Regions from separate parts of the Sinorhizobium sp. BJ1 genome, predicted to be linked through region 1. Evidence: predicted binding sites of a transcription regulator. Region 1 holds the regulator's gene; the other holds the start of a gene.
What was found. The regulator PhoB, encoded in region 1, activates phosphate uptake and scavenging genes when phosphate is short. The targets are predictions, from matches to a motif close to TGTCATNNANCTGTCAT.

Region 1 (7,862 bases):
GCACCGCGATGTTCCATCTCGGCAATCTCGTCGAGGAGAACGATACCGACAAGATGTTCACCAATCCGGATGACCAGCGCACCCAGGACTACATCATGGGCCGCTTCGGCTGATGCCGAAAGCCGTGCCCCAACGCCAACCCTGACCGCGCCTGCAAGGATCGACGATCATGTCCACCCATATCACCTCCATCTATGATGAAGAGCTGAAATATCTCACGCGCCGGATTTCCGAGATGGGAGGGCTCGCCGAACAGATGGTGGCGGACTCCGTCCGAGCTCTGGTGAACTCCGACCTGGCGCTTGCCCAGAAAGTCATCTCGGATGACACCATCCTTGACGACGCCGAGCGCCAGATCGGTGAAAAGGCGATCGTTACCATCGCCAAGCGTCAGCCCATGGCCGCGGATCTCCGCGAGATCATGGGATCGATCCGGATCGCGGCCGATCTGGAGCGCGTCGGCGACCTTGGCAAGAACACCGCCAAGCGTGTCATCGCCGTTGCCGGCTCCGGCATCCCGCGCAAGCTGGCGCGCGGCCTCGAGCATCTTGCCGAACTCGCCCTGGTGCAGCTCAAGGAAGTCCTCGACGTCTACGCCTCACGCTCGCCGGAAAAGGCAAACAGCATCCGCGAACGCGACGAGGAGATCGATGCGATCTACACGTCGCTGTTCCGCGAGCTTCTGACCTATATGATGGAAGATCCGCGCAACATCACGCCCTGCACGCATCTTCTTTTCTGCGCCAAGAACATCGAGCGCATCGGCGACCACGCGACCAACATCGCCGAGACGATCTACTACATGGCGACGGGCGCCCAGCCGGTAGGCGAAAGGCCGAAGGACGACACGACATCGTCGCTGGGTTCCGTCACCGACTGAGCCAGGCGGTCCCGAATCTATGAATCCAGGCAAGGAGTCGTAGCTGAATGTTGCCGAAGATAGCAGTTGTCGAGGACGAGGAAGCTCTAAGCGTTCTCCTGCGCTACAATCTCGAGGCCGAGGGCTTCGAGGTCGATACGATCCTTCGCGGCGACGAGGCGGAAATTCGCCTGCAGGAACGCCTGCCCGACCTTCTGATCCTTGACTGGATGCTTCCCGGCGTCTCCGGCATCGAGCTTTGCCGCCGTCTCCGGCAACGGCCGGAGACGGAACGCCTGCCGATCATCATGCTGACGGCGCGCGGCGAGGAAAGCGAGCGGGTGCGCGGGCTGGCGACCGGTGCCGACGATTACGTCGTCAAGCCGTTCTCGACGCCGGAACTGATGGCCCGGGTGAAGGCGATGCTCAGGCGGGCGAAGCCGGAGGTACTCTCGACGGTGCTTCGCTGCGGCGATATCGAGCTCGACCGCGAGACCCATCGCGTGCACCGCCGCAGCCGCGAAGTGCGGCTCGGTCCGACGGAGTTCCGACTCCTCGAATTCCTGATGTCCTCGCCGGGCCGCGTCTTCTCCCGTTCACAGCTACTCGACGGCGTCTGGGGGCACGACATCTATGTCGACGAACGGACCGTAGACGTCCATGTCGGCCGATTGCGCAAGGCCTTGAATTTCTCCAACATGCCCGACGTGATCAGGACCGTGCGCGGCGCCGGCTATTCGCTGGAAAGCTGAGGCTTACGCTGTCGTCCCAGTGCACGCCGTCCCAGTGCACGTCGTCCCAGTGCACACTGCCGATTTCCCGAAGAGAGAAGGGGTCCTTAGGACCCCTTCGTGCTTTCTTCAGCTCTAAACCAATCGCCAACCGTCAGCGCATGCGGCGCCGCTCGGCCGAGGGCTGATAGGCGAGACGCGCGTGGTAGCTGCAATAGGGCGAGGCTTCCGGCGAGTCGTTGCCGCAGAAGTGAAACTCTTCCTTGAGCGGGTCGCCGATCGGCCATTTGCAGGTCCGCTCGGTGAGCTGGGTAAGCTCCAGCCGGCGCGACATCGGCACGATGATGTTCGTGTCAATGGAGAGCTCCTGCTCTGCCACCAGGTCGACGGCGACCTCTTCCTTGAGTACGGTCGCGCCGGCAGTGCGGGTGACGGTCCGGGTCACGGCGCGCGCAGCGTAGTTCGGGGCGCGCGGCGCCGAAGTCGTCCGCTTGGGGCGAGCCGTCGCGGTCGTTCCGCCGGCCTTGGCGCGGCCCGGCAGGCTCAACCGGTGAACCTTGCCGATGACCGCGTTACGACTGACGCCTCCCAGCTGCGCTGCGATCTGGCTCGCGCTCAGGCCTTCCGACCAAAGCTTCTTCAGCTTTTCCACTCGCTCGTCAGTCCAGTTCATCTCTGCACTCCCCGTTCTCGGCGTTGGGATGGCAGAATCCATCACCCTTCTCCGGAAAAGCCCCGGAGTTGCAACGCGATAACTATTTTGGTGACTAGGTTCGCCGCATGCGTCTAGTAATTGAATATTAACCTACCGGCAGGGTGACTCCGTGGCAAGAGTCGCCGGAATCGCGCCGAATCGATTTTGCGGTTTTCCCCAACTTGCTGTCGGATAGTTGCATTTTTGCAAGCCCTGCTGGGCGATTTTTTCGCATTGCGGAATCTCTCTCGCGGAGGTGGCTGCAAGCCTTGGTTTTGTTGACATGGCGCCGCGAAATGGGAATAGTGCCTGCGCCGCCGAAAGGCGGCATTTTTGATTTTTATCGGGCTGATATGCCCGTAATGCCGACGGACGAAGGAGACGCTGACCATGGCCGCAACAACGCCGCTCTACGACACTTATCTGCGTGCGCCGTTGCGTTTCGAGCGAGGCGAGGGCGTCTGGCTGATCGCCGAAGACGGCACGCGCTATCTCGACTTTGCAGCCGGCGTCGCGGTCAATTCGCTCGGTCATGCCCATCCCCATCTCGTCGAGGCACTCAAGGGCCAGGCCGAGAAGCTCTGGCATGTGTCGAACCTCTACGACATTCCCGGCCAGGAGAGCCTGGCGCGGCGGCTGACGGCCGTGACCTTTGCCGATCGGGTGTTCTTCACCAACTCCGGTGCCGAAGCGCTCGAATGCGCGATCAAGACGGCGCGCCGCCACCATTTCGCCAAGGGGCATCCGGAGCGCTTCCACGTCATCACCTTCGAAGGCGCTTTCCACGGCCGTACCATTGCGACGATCGCGGCCGGCGGCCAGCAGAAGTATATCGAGGGTTTTGGCCCGAAGGCCCCCGGTTTCTATCAGGTACCGTTCGGCGACCTTGCCGCCGTCAAGAACGCGATCAACGACGAGACGGCGGCGATCCTGATCGAGCCGATCCAGGGCGAGGGCGGCGTTCGCCTGGCCCCGAAAGAGTTCATGCAGGAGCTGCGTGCGCTCTGCGACGAGTTCGGCCTGCTTTTGATCCTCGATGAGGTCCAGTGCGGCGTCGGTCGCACCGGCAAGCTCTTCGCCCATGAATGGTCCGGCATCAAGCCGGACATCATGGCCGTTGCCAAGGGCATCGGCGGCGGTTTCCCGCTCGGCGCCTGCCTGGCGACCGAAGCGGCGGCTGCCGGCATGGTGGCCGGCACCCATGGCTCGACCTATGGCGGCAATCCGCTGGCGATGGCCGTCGGCAATGCGGTGCTTGACGTCGTCCTTGCCGAAGGCTTTCTGGAGAATGTCCGGGACGTGGCGCTCGTGTTCCGCCAGGGGCTTGCCTCGCTGAAGGACCGCTTCCCGGATGTGATCGAGGAGATCCGCGGCGACGGGCTGATGCTCGGCATCAAGGCCAAGGTGCCGTCCGCCGATGTGCTGAAGGCGATCCGGGCCGAGAAGCTGCTCGCCGTGCCGGCTGGCGAAAACGTGCTGCGGCTGTTGCCGCCGTTGATCACCACTGCCGCCGAGGCACGAGAGGGGCTGGCGCGGCTTGAACGCGCTGCCGAAACGGTCCGGGCCAAGAGCGGCACGGCCGCGGCTTGAGATCGCGACGGGTTGAAAGCGGCGCGGATAGTATGGTCGATTACCGGTTTATGACAGGAAATATCGCTTTATGATTGCCTCTAGACACTTCCTCGATCTCTCGGCAATGACAAGCGCCGACCTGCGCACGATCATCGACGATGCACTCCTGCGGAAGACGGCGACCAAGGCCGGAACGGCCGAGAAGCCGCTTGACGGCAAGATGCTGGCGATGATCTTCGAGAAGCCGTCCACCCGCACCCGCGTTTCCTTCGATGTCGGCATGCGGCAGCTGGGCGGCGAGACGCTGTTCCTGTCGGGCACCGAAATGCAGCTCGGCCGCGCCGAGGCGATCGGCGACACCGCCAAGGTGCTGTCCCGCTACGTCGATGCGATCATGATCCGCACGACTGATCATCGCCGGCTGCTGGAATTGGCCGAGCACGCGACCGTTCCGGTCATCAACGGCCTGACCGACGACACGCATCCCTGCCAGATCATGGCCGATATCATGACCTTCGAGGAGCATCGCGGACCGGTCAAAGGCAAGACGATCGCCTGGACGGGCGACGGCAACAACGTGCTCCATTCGTTGATCGAAGGCTCGGCACGCTTCGGTTACAAGATGAACATGGCGGTGCCGCTCGGCTCCGAGCCGCAGAACAAGTTCCTCAACTGGGCGCGCAACAATGGTGGCGAAATCCTCCTCTGCCATGAGGCGGAGCAGGCGGTTGCGGGCGCCCACTGCGTCGTCACCGACACCTGGGTGTCCATGAACCAGGAGCATCGCGCCCGGGGACACAACGTCTTCCAGCCCTATCAGGTCAACGAGGCGCTGATGAAGCATGCGTCGCCCGAAGCCTTGTTCATGCATTGCCTGCCGGCGCATCGCGGCGAGGAAGTCACCGACGAGGTCATCGATGGCCCCCAGTCCGTCGTCTTCGACGAGGCCGAGAACCGGCTGCACGCGCAAAAGTCGATCCTCGCCTGGTGCCTGGGCGTCGTCTGATAGCGGTTGGGCGGAGCCTGGGTGCGGGCGCGGCTATTGAATTCGGGACGCGGCGACACAATTTAGGCGGCATGCGGGAGATGCCGGCCCTTGCGCCGGTGTTGCGAGCGCGCTTTGGCGGAGACATCGCCTCAGAGGCGTTCTCGGGCCTCGCATGTGCCTGCTGGACAAATCCGTTCACAGCGGGATCAAATGGCATAAGCGGCAGTTAGAGACGGAGTGCGTCGATCGGCGCTCTCGATGTCACGAGCAATTCAAGACGTCATGCACCCGTTGCGCCTCTCGATAGAGATGCAACGAAGTACAGGAATGGCAAAGGGAGTACGCGGTTTTCCGCTTGCACCGCACACAATTGGAAGTTCGATCACGACGATTTCGGGTTGCCTCGGCCGTCGTGATCCATGCAAGGAGCAAACGATGACAGAGACAGCACCGGGACTTGGCGAGTTCGATTTTGCCGGTGACGACCACGTCGTTCCCTTCCAGGTCGAGGGTCTCGACGTACGGGGACGGGCCGTGCAGCTCGGTCCGATGCTCGACGCGATCCTTGAGCGGCACAGCTATCCGCTGCCGGTGGCGCGGCTCGTTGCCGAAACGGTCGTGCTGACCGTTCTGCTTGGAACCTCGCTCAAGTTCGAGGGCAAGCTGATCGTCCAGACCCAGGGTGATGGGCCGGTCGACCTCGTCGTCGCCGATTTCTCCACCCCGGATCGGGTTCGCGCCTATGCGCGCTATGACGAAGAGGCGCTTGCCGCCGCCGAGAATGGCGGGCGCACGCAGCCGCACGAGTTGCTCGGCAACGGCATCCTCGCCTTTACCATCGACCAGGGCGCCCACACCCAACGCTACCAGGGCATCGTGGCGCTCGACGGCGCGACGCTGGAGGAGATCGCAGCGGTTTATTTCCGCCAATCGGAACAGATACCGACCAAGGTTCGCCTTGCCGTCGCCGAACTGCTCGACCGGGACGAAAACGGCAAACCGCGGCATCGCTGGCGGGCCGGCGGCATGGTGGCGCAGTTCCTGCCAGAGGCTCCCGACCGCATGCGCCAGCCGGACCTACCCGGCGGCGATGGCGACGATAGCGATGCCGGCCTGCTCTTCGAGGACGACGATCTCTGGGCTGAAGCAAAGGTGATGGTCGAGACCATCGATACCGATGAACTGACCGACCCGATGGTCGGCACGGAGCGTCTGCTGTATCGGCTGTTCCATGAGCGGGGCGTGCGCGTCTATCAGCCCCAGGCGGTCTATGATCGCTGCAGCTGCTCGCGCGACAAGATACGCCAGGTCCTTGAGGGACTGAGCGACGAGGACATCGAGCACAGCATCGAGGACGGCCAGATCAAGGTCACCTGCGAGTTCTGCTCCACCAACTACCGCTTCGAGGCGAGCGAAGTGCGCTCTCAGTAAGAATTAGACCCTTAGTTCAAGGTACGCACCAGTCCGGGAGAATCGAGCGAGAAGGCGGGGATGGCCACGTTGAAGGTTTCTCCGTCTTCGGCCTCCATGCAGTAGTGGCCGAACATGACGCCCGACGGCGTGTCGAGCGGGCAGCCGGAAGAGTATTCGTAGGTGTCGCCCGGGTTGAGCAGCGGCTGCTCGCCGATGACGCCCGGACCGCTCACTTCGTCCACCTGGCCGTTCTCGTCGGTGATGTGCCAATAGCGGGTCATCAGCCGCACCGCTGTCCCTGAATGGTTCGAAATGACGATGCGGTAGCCCCAGACATAGCGGCTGTCATCCGGATCCGACTGTTCCTCGAGATAGTACGGCTCCACCGTGACTTCTATGTCGCGAGTCAGTGCGCGGTACATGTTCGACATCCTGTTTCAAAATTGCTCGAGTATCATACGGCGATAAGGTTTCGTGAAGAATAACGGCAAGATTATACCGGCCGTTACGAATTTCATGCAAGGCAGGCAAACATGCTCGACGGTGCGGTGCGCAGGCATCTCGATCCCATTCTGAACCGGCTCGGTGCGGCGCTCGCCAAGCGCGGCTTGAGCGCCGATGCGATCACGATCTGCGGCCTTTGTCTGGGACTTGCCGCGGCCGTCCTCATTGCCCGGCACGACTATCTTGCGGCCGCGGCTCTCATCCTGTTGAGCCGGCTCTGCGACGGCCTCGATGGGGCGGTGGCGCGTGCGAGACGCAAGACCGATTTCGGTGGTTTTCTCGACATCGTCCTCGACTTCGCCTTCTATGGCGCGATCCCGCTCGCTTTCATCGTTGCCGATCCGGCGGCCAACGGCCTCGCCGGCGGGCTCTTGCTCTTTTCATTCTATGTCAATGGCTCGAGCTTCCTTGCCTTCGCCGCGATCGCCGAGAAGCGGGCGCTGTCGACCGAGATCCGCGGCGCGAAGTCGATCTATTTCACGACCGGCCTTGCGGAGGCGACCGAGACGATCGCCTTCTTTCTGGTCGCTTGCCTCTTTCCAGCCTGGTTCTCGGCGTTGGCAGTGATATTCGCCGCCCTTTGCCTTTACACCGCCCTATCGCGGATCGTTCTTGCGCGCCTGATCTTTCGCGACGGACGATGAAAAACCGCCCGCGTTACGAGGGCGGTTTCGACTTATGCTGCGGCGCCGCTCAGGCCCGATCCGACTTCAGCGCCTTGGCGAAATCCTCGACCAGATCGTCGCTGTCCTCGATGCCGGCCGAGAAGCGCACCGTGCCGGCCGAGATCCCGAGTTCGGCGCGGGCCTCATCGGTGAGGTTCTTGTGCGTCGTCGTTGCCGGATGCGTGATGAGGCTCTTCGAATCGCCGAGATTGTTGGAAATCCGCGAGATCTCGAGCGCGTTCTGAAGCGCGAAGGCAGCTTCCTTGCCGCCTTTCAGTTCGAAGGCGACCAGCGTCGAGCCGCCGCTCATCTGCTTGGCGATGATGTCGGCCTGCGGATGGTCCTTGCGGCCCGGATAGATGACGCGCGCCACCTGCGGCTGCTCGGCAAGAAAGTCGGCGATGCGGCGGGCGTTGTCCGTCTGCTGCTTGACGCG
Region 2 (7,862 bases), on a different contig from region 1:
GATGTCGCGATCGCGGCGATCACCTCCTGCACCAACACCTCGAACCCGTCGGTGCTGATCGCCGCCGGCCTGCTTGCCCGCAACGCCGTCGCCAAGGGTCTGAAGACCAAGCCCTGGGTCAAGACCTCGCTGGCACCGGGATCGCAGGTCGTCGGCGAATACCTGGCCAAGTCAGGCCTGCAGAAGGATCTCGACGCCCTCGGCTTCAACCTGGTCGGCTTCGGCTGCACGACCTGCATCGGCAACTCCGGCCCGCTGCCGGGGCCGATCTCGAAAACCATCAACGACAAGGGCCTGATCGCCGCCGGCGTTCTCTCCGGCAATCGCAACTTCGAAGGCCGCATCTCGCCGGACGTTCAGGCGAACTACCTCGCCTCGCCGCCGCTCGTCGTCGCCTACGCGCTCGCAGGTTCCGTCCAGAAGGACCTGACTAACGAGCCGATCGGCGAAGACAAGGATGGCAAGCCGGTCTACTTGAAGGACATCTGGCCGACCTCCAAGGAAATCCAGGAGTTCATCTTCAAGTACGTGACGCGTGAACTCTACGCGAGCAAGTACGCGGACGTCTTCAAGGGCGACGAAAACTGGCAGTCGGTCCAGATTCCGGCCGGGCAGACCTACGCATGGGACGAGGCGTCGACCTATGTCCAGAACCCGCCCTACTTCGTCGGCATGGGCAAGAAGGGCGCCGGAATCTCCGACATCAAGGGCGCTCGCGTCCTCGGGCTCTTCGGCGACAAGATCACCACCGACCACATTTCTCCGGCCGGGTCGATCAAGGCTGCATCGCCGGCAGGCAGCTATCTGCTCGAGCACGGCGTCGGCGTTGCCGATTTCAACCAGTATGGCACCCGCCGTGGCAACCATGAAGTGATGATGCGCGGCACCTTCGCAAACATCCGCATCCGCAATCACATGCTCGGCCCGAACGGCAAGGAAGGCGGCTACACGATCCACTATCCCTCCAAGGAGGAGATGTCGATCTACGACGCGGCGATGAAATACAAGGAAGAGGGCGTTCCGCTGGTCATCTTCGCCGGTGTCGAATACGGCAACGGTTCGTCGCGCGACTGGGCAGCCAAGGGCACCAACCTCCTCGGCGTCAAGGCCGTGATCGCCCAGTCCTTCGAGCGCATCCACCGCTCGAACCTCGTCGGCATGGGCGTCGTTCCTTTCGTCTTCGAGCAGGGCATGACCTGGGATTCGCTCGGTCTCAAAGGCGACGAGGTCGTGACGATCGAAGGTCTCGCCAACGTCCAGCCGCGCGAGAAGCGCGTCGCCAAGATCACCTATGGCGACGGTTCGGTGAAGGAAGTGCCGCTCATCTGCCGCATCGACACGCTGGATGAGGTCACCTACGTCAACAATGGCGGCATTCTGCAGACGGTTCTGCGCGATCTCGCGGCCTGAGCGGGTCGCCTGACCGCAACGGATCAAGCCGGGGCATCAGCCGATGCCCCGGCTTTTTGCTGCTTCGGAATGCTGCGCGCGCCTACAGGCCGGTTTTCCCCAACCGAGCGGCAGGTCACTCCAACGTGACTTTCTGTTGAAACCGGGCCGTCGTATGTAATGTATTCCACGGATGAAAGACGCCCGCCCGACAAACCCAAGTGAAGCCATGACATTCGCACCGACGCCAATGATCCGCCGCCTGGCCCTGACGATAGGGCTTTTCGGAGCCATCGGCGGCACGGCGGCGGCAGACAATGTCAAGACGTTCAAGGGCGTCGTCGAGCTCTTTACCAGCCAGGGCTGTTCGTCCTGTCCGCCGGCCGACGCCGCATTGAAGACGCTCGTCGACGAGGGCGAGGTCGTGGCGCTCGCCTATCATGTCGACTACTGGAACTATCTCGGCTGGGCCGACACGCTCGCCACCAAGGAGAACACCGAGCGGCAATATGCCTATGCCCGGATGCTTGGCCGTAGCGGCGTCTACACGCCCCAGGTGGTTCTGAACGGCCGCGACCACATGAACGGCTCCGACTTGCAGGCGATCAAGACCCGTCTGGCGACGATGAGCGCCAGCGGCGGCGGCCTTGCCGTGCCGGTCGATGCCTCGATCGGCGGCGAGGAAATCTCCATCAAGGTCGGCGCCGGCGAGGGCAAGGCGAATGTCGTCGTCGTTTATTTCGACCGGGCCAGGGAGGTCAAGGTCGAAAGAGGCGAGAACAAAGGCAGAGAGATCGCCTATTGGCACGCGGTCAAGGATATCCAGACCATCGGCATGTGGGACGGCAAGCCCGCCCAGTTTACGCTGCCCGCGTCGGTGCTGATCGAGGGGCGTGGCAACAGCGGCTGCGCCATCCTGTTGCAATCGATGAAGAATGCGGAAACGCCAGGCCCGATCATCGGCGCCGCAACCCTTCTGGCCGGCCCGCAGGGCAGGCTTTAGCAGCTCCCGACGACGGCGTTTTGATTCGGAATTGCAGCCGACGATTGGCTAGAGGATGGTTCGGCCCGGCAGCATCGAGGGGCTGGGGCTGAGGGTTCGAAGTTACCGGACCGAACCGGTCATGTCCGCGTTTGGAAACCTCCCGCAGCATGACGACCTGTCCGGACATACGGTGGCAACGACTCTGTCCGGCAGCGGTCGGAGTTTTGCGGTGAATTGGGGCGGCGATTTGACTGAATTGCGGCAAGGGCAAGAATTGCCCGCCTTACCAACAGCTTCCGGCTTGCATTTCGTCTCTCGTCAGGCACACTGTCATGGTCCTGACACATCAGAGGGCCGTATTGCTGATGACAGATGAATCGGATTTGCCGGAGGGCGAAACGCGTCACCAGGGCCAGACCACATCCAATGTGGTCGTCGATTTTCATGAATACAAGCAAGCCAAGAATCCACCGCCCGTCACCTTCCACCGGCGTGAGCTGGATCTGATTCTCAGACTCTACGGCCGCATGGTCGGCGAGGGCGAATGGCGCGACTATGCGATCGATCATTTGAAGGACCGTGCCGTTTTCTCGGTGTTCAAACGCGCCGGGGAGGTCCCGCTCTACCGGATCGAAAAGAACCCGAAGCTTGCCGCCAAGCAGGGCACCTACAGCGTTCTGAACGCCCAGGGCACAATCTTGAAGCGCGGCCATGAGCTCACCCAGGTCCTCAAGGTCTTCAACAAGGTGCTGAAGCTCGTCGAGACGTGAGGCGAGTTTCTACGACGTCGTTCCCGTGCTGCCCCTCATTCGGCCTGCCGGCGACCTTCACCCCGCAAGCGGGGCGAAGTGACAGCGCGCTACGCTCACGTCCCCTCCCCCACGTGCGAGAGAGGGCCAGGCTGAGGGGCGATCCTAACGTCAGCTGCGATAGAGCGTATCCGGGTAGACGCCCTCGGCGGGCAGGGTGTCCGTTCCTTTGCCGAGCGGGAGCTGCATGATCGCGGTATCCAGCCAGCGCCCATGCTTGAAGCCAGTCGCCTTCATCAACCCCTGCTGCTCGAAGCCGAGGGCGGCGTGAAGCGCGATGGAGGAAGGGTGTGCACCGCCGATCACGGCCACCATCTGGCGGAAGCCGAGTGTCGTGCAGCGCTGGACCAACTCCTTGAGCAGGGCCTTGCCAATGCCTTTGCCGCGCGCTTCCGGCGCCAGATAGATGGAGTCCTCGACCAGGAACCGATACGCGGCGCGCGTGCGGAATGCCGAAGCATAGGCGTAGCCGAGAACCGCGCCGCGTTCGTCCACGGCCACGACATAGGGGTAGCCGTTGCCGGTGATCGTGGTGAAGCGCAGCGCCATCTCCGCCTCGGAAGGCGGCGCCACCTCATAGGTCGCTACGCCGTTCAGGACGGATTCGCTGTAGATCTCGGTGATCGCAGGAAGATCGGTGGCGACGGCGTCGCGAAGCGTGAAGGTCATGGTCGGTTTTCGTCGTTACGATTACCGCAGCATTCGCATGAAGCGGCCGGATCGATCAAGATTCCGGGCAACAAAAAAGGCGGCCGGAGCCGCCTTCTTCGTCAATTCAGGTCCTGACTACTCGTTCTTGTTGCCCATGAACTGCAGCAGGAACATGAACAGGTTGATGAAGTCGAGGTAGAGGGTCAGCGCGCCCATGATGGCCTTGCGGCCGGCAACCGCGACGTCATCGGCCTCAAAGTACATTTCCTTGATCTTCTGGGTGTCATAGGCGGTCAGGCCAGCGAAGACCAGAACACCGATGACGGAGATCGCGAAGCCAAGGGCCGACGAGGCAAGGAAGATGTTGACGATCGACGCGATGATCAGGCCGAAGAGGCCCATGATCAGGAACGTGCCGAAGCCAGACAGGTCCTTCTTCGTCGTGTAGCCGTAAAGCGAGAGCGCCCCGAACGAGGCGGCCGTCACGAAGAACGTCTGCACGATGCTCTGCCCGGTGAAGACCAGGAAGATCGAGGACAACGAAAGGCCCATCAGCGCAGCGTAGATCCAGAACGTCGCCTGTGCGGCGGAAACACTCATGGAGTTGATGCGGAAGCTCATGAAGAAGACCAACGCCAAAGGCGCCAGCATCACGACCCACTTCAGCGGCGAGGCGTAGATGAGCTGGGCGAATGCCGGATTGGAGACGGCAAGCGCGTAGGTCCCGTAAGCTGCCACGCCGGTGATCGCCAGCCCCAGGGCCATCAGGTTGTAGACCTTCAGCATATATGCGCGAAGGCCTTCATCGATCACGGCACCCGCCTGAGCGCCGGCGGGCGACATTCGGGTTTGATAGTTTCTGAGATCAGCCATTGTTTCCTCTTTAAGCCCCGGTTGGAATTACGGTGTCGGGCAGCAAAGGGTCTGTACCAGCTCACGCCCAGGCGCCGCTGCGGGGCTCCAGCATGCCTGTGGACAAATATGATGATGAAAGCCGCGCCGCACAAGACCCGAGCCGGCCCGAATCGCGCAAAGCCGGGCGTTTGGGCGATCAAACAAGGGTGATTTACGGTTAATCGCGACCGCTACAGTTCGCGCAGCACCGGAGCGGCCTTCTGGCCGAGGATGCGCCAGGTTCCGGCAAGACCCATGCCGACGGTTACGACGAGGGCGGCGGCGACCGTGGCGACGGCCACGTCCGGCAGGAAACTCGAGGGCAGCGTCATGACGCGACTGACGACGAACCAAGCCGCAACGCCGCCGGCCAGCAGCGCGAAAACGGCGGTGGCCAGGCCAAGAATGAAGTATTCGTAACTGAAGGCACGGATCAGCGTTCCCCGCGTGGCGCCGAGAGTCTTCAGCACCACCGCGTCGTGAATGCGGGCCCGGTTTCCGGCAGCGAGCGCGCCGGCGAGAACCAGCACCGAGGCGATCAGCGCCACGGCAGCGGCGGCGCGGATTGCCGTTGCGAGTTGCCCAAGCAGCGTGTTGACGATGTCGAGCGCGTCCTTGACGCGGACGCTGGTAATCGTCGGATAGGCGTTGGTGACGGATTTCAGCACCGTCGCTTCCTCGGCCGCCGTAGCATCCGGGTCGATGATCGTCGCCAGCCAGGCATGCGGCGCGCCCGCGAAGGTGTTGGGCGAGAAGACCATGACGAAATTGATCGAAAGAGATTCCCACTCGACATTGCGGAAATTGGCGATCCGGGCGGTGATGTTGCGGCCGAGCACGTTGACCGTGACCGTGTCGCCAATCTTCAGGCCAAGTTCGCCGGCCTCTTCCGCCGAGAAGGAGACGAGCGGCTCGCCGGTGTAGTCCGCCGGCCACCAGGCGCCCTCGGTGAGCGTCGAATTCTCCGGCTTGTTCTTCGCATAGGTGATGCCGCGGTCGCCGCGCAGGACCCATTGCCCGCCGGGCGGCACGGTGCGGCTGTTGACGTCCTGACCGTTCAAAGCGACGATGCGGCCGCGCAGCATCGGCACCTCGATGATCTTGCCTTTCGGCATCGCCTCGCCCAGCACCGAGCGGAAGCCGTCGATCTCGTGGCCCTGGATGTCGACGAAGAAGAAATTGGGCGCGCGGTCCGACATGTCGCCGGTCAGTTCGCGTCGCAGATTGCCGTCGATCAGCGCGAGAGTCACCAGCAGAGCCAGGCCCAACCCAAGCGACAGGACGACCGATGGCGTCAGTGCGCCGGGGCGGTGGATGTTGCCGATGGCCAGCCGAAGGGCCGGCGAGTGGACGCGCGGGCTGCGTCGCGCCAGCCAGCCGATGAGGAAAGCCACGGCGCGCAGGACGATGAAGGCGAAGGCGATCGCGCCGAGGAAGATCAGCGAGATGTAGCGGTCATAGGCCGTCCCGACGGCGAGACCGGCGAGCGCCGCAAGGCAGATCAGCGCCCCCGCGAGATAGGGCCAGGCGGGAAAACCGCTCGGCTCGAAACCCTGCTGGCGAAAGAGCGCGGTGGCCGGAACGCGACGTGCCCGGCCGAGCGGCAGGACCGCAAAGGCAAGCGCCGTCAGGAATCCGAACAGCGCCGCAAGACCAAGCGCCGAGGGATAGAGCTCGAAGGACGTCGAAACCGGCAGCATGTCGGCCAAAAATTGCGCCGCCACGAATGGGATCAATGCACCGAGGAGGAGGCCGATGGCGATGCCGATCGACGCGATCATCAGGATCTGCGCCAAGTAGATCGTCGCCACCAGCGAGGCCGGCGCCCCGAGGCATTTGAAGGTGGCGATGACGCCACGCTTGCCGTCGAGATAGGACCGTACCGCATTGCCGACGCCGACGCCGCCGACGATCAGCGCCGTCAGCCCGACAAGCGTCAGGAACTGCGAGAAGCGGGTGATGTTGGCGTTGAGCGACGGAGCGGCATTGCTGCTGGTGCGGATCGACCAGCCGGCCGCCGGAAAGCGGGTCTGCGCTTCCGTGCGGGCCAAAGCGACGCGCGAAGGGTCGGCAAGCTTGATCTTGTAGCTGTGCTCGACGAGGCTGCCGGTCTGCACCAGGCCGGACGCGGCGAGCGCCTCGGCCGACACCATCAGCCGCGGTGCGAAGCCGAAACCGTCCGACAGCGCATCGGGCTCGCGGATGATCGTGGCATTGACGCGCATCCGCGCGTTGCCGAGCAGGATCTCGGTTCCCGGAGCGATGCCGAGGCGTTCAAGGAGCAAGGGCGCGGCAATGGCGCCATAGATGTTGCCCTGCTTCGCAAGGAGTTCGGCAAGTGGCCTGGCCGGCTCGCTTTCGAGCACGCCATAAAGCGGATAGGCGCCGTCGACGGCCTTCAATTCCACCAGCGCCTGGTTCGATCCGTCCGGAAGCCGCGCCATGGAACGCAGCCCCGCGGACGCCGAAACGTGGCCAAGCCCGTCGAGGAAGCCGCGCTCCTCAGGCGTCGCGACGCGGTTGTTGAGTTCGAAGCGAATATCGCCGGCAAGGATTTCCTGGCCCCGCGAAGCGATCGTCGCGCTGATCGACTGCGACAGCGAGTTGACGCCGGCGATCGCCGCCGTGCCGAGCGCGATGCAGGCGAGGAAGATATAGAAACCCTTGAGACCGCCGCGCATCTCCCGAAGCGCCAGGCGTAGGGCGAGGAGCGGGCGAAGGCGGCGGATGGCTGTGGCCGCGCTCATGCGGATGCGGCCTCCTGGCGGGTCGCTTCGGCCAGAGGCGCGGCCTCGGCACCGGAGACGATTTCGCCCGAGCGGACCCGCACCTGCCTCGAGCAGCGCCCGGCGAGGGCGGCGTCATGGGTGACGAGAATGAGTGTCATGCCGCGCTCGCGCTGCTCGGCAAAGAGCAGATCGGTGATCTGCCGGCCCGTCTCGGCGTCGAGATTGCCGGTGGGCTCGTCGGCGATGAGAAGTTTCGGCGATGGCGCCAGCGCCCGGGCGATCGCCACGCGTTGCTGCTCCCCGCCGGAAAGCTGCCCCGGATAATGCGTCAGCCGCTCGCCGAGCCCGACGGCGACGAGCTCCCGCCGCGCGACGTCGAAGGCGTTGCGAACATTGGCAAGCTCC

Region 2: CO676_RS12355 (DUF2794 domain-containing protein) is a predicted target of PhoB. The motif match lies at 2,703-2,719, and genes of this name have one in related genera.

Annotation. Positions count from the first base shown of each region.
Region 1 is NZ_NWTH01000001.1:370,061-377,922, forward strand. Features, by position in the region: gene pstB (phosphate ABC transporter ATP-binding protein PstB) at 1-113, shown strand, start outside; gene phoU (phosphate signaling complex protein PhoU) at 170-880, shown strand; gene phoB (phosphate regulon transcriptional regulator PhoB) at 928-1,611, shown strand; gene CO676_RS01830 (GcrA family cell cycle regulator) at 1,745-2,263, opposite strand; gene CO676_RS01835 (aspartate aminotransferase family protein) at 2,675-3,874, shown strand; gene argF (ornithine carbamoyltransferase) at 3,945-4,862, shown strand; gene CO676_RS01845 (Hsp33 family molecular chaperone) at 5,280-6,275, shown strand; gene apaG (Co2+/Mg2+ efflux protein ApaG) at 6,287-6,679, opposite strand; gene CO676_RS01855 (CDP-alcohol phosphatidyltransferase family protein) at 6,791-7,405, shown strand; gene CO676_RS01860 (O-succinylhomoserine sulfhydrylase) at 7,455-7,862, opposite strand, start outside.
Region 2 is NZ_NWTH01000007.1:71,141-79,002, reverse strand. Features, by position in the region: gene acnA (aconitate hydratase AcnA) at 1-1,410, shown strand, start outside; gene CO676_RS12360 (thioredoxin family protein) at 1,619-2,392, shown strand; gene CO676_RS12355 (DUF2794 domain-containing protein) at 2,734-3,144, shown strand; gene CO676_RS12350 (GNAT family N-acetyltransferase) at 3,295-3,852, opposite strand; gene CO676_RS12345 (Bax inhibitor-1/YccA family protein) at 3,970-4,707, opposite strand; gene CO676_RS12340 (ABC transporter permease) at 4,920-7,475, opposite strand; gene CO676_RS12335 (ABC transporter ATP-binding protein) at 7,472-7,862, opposite strand, start outside.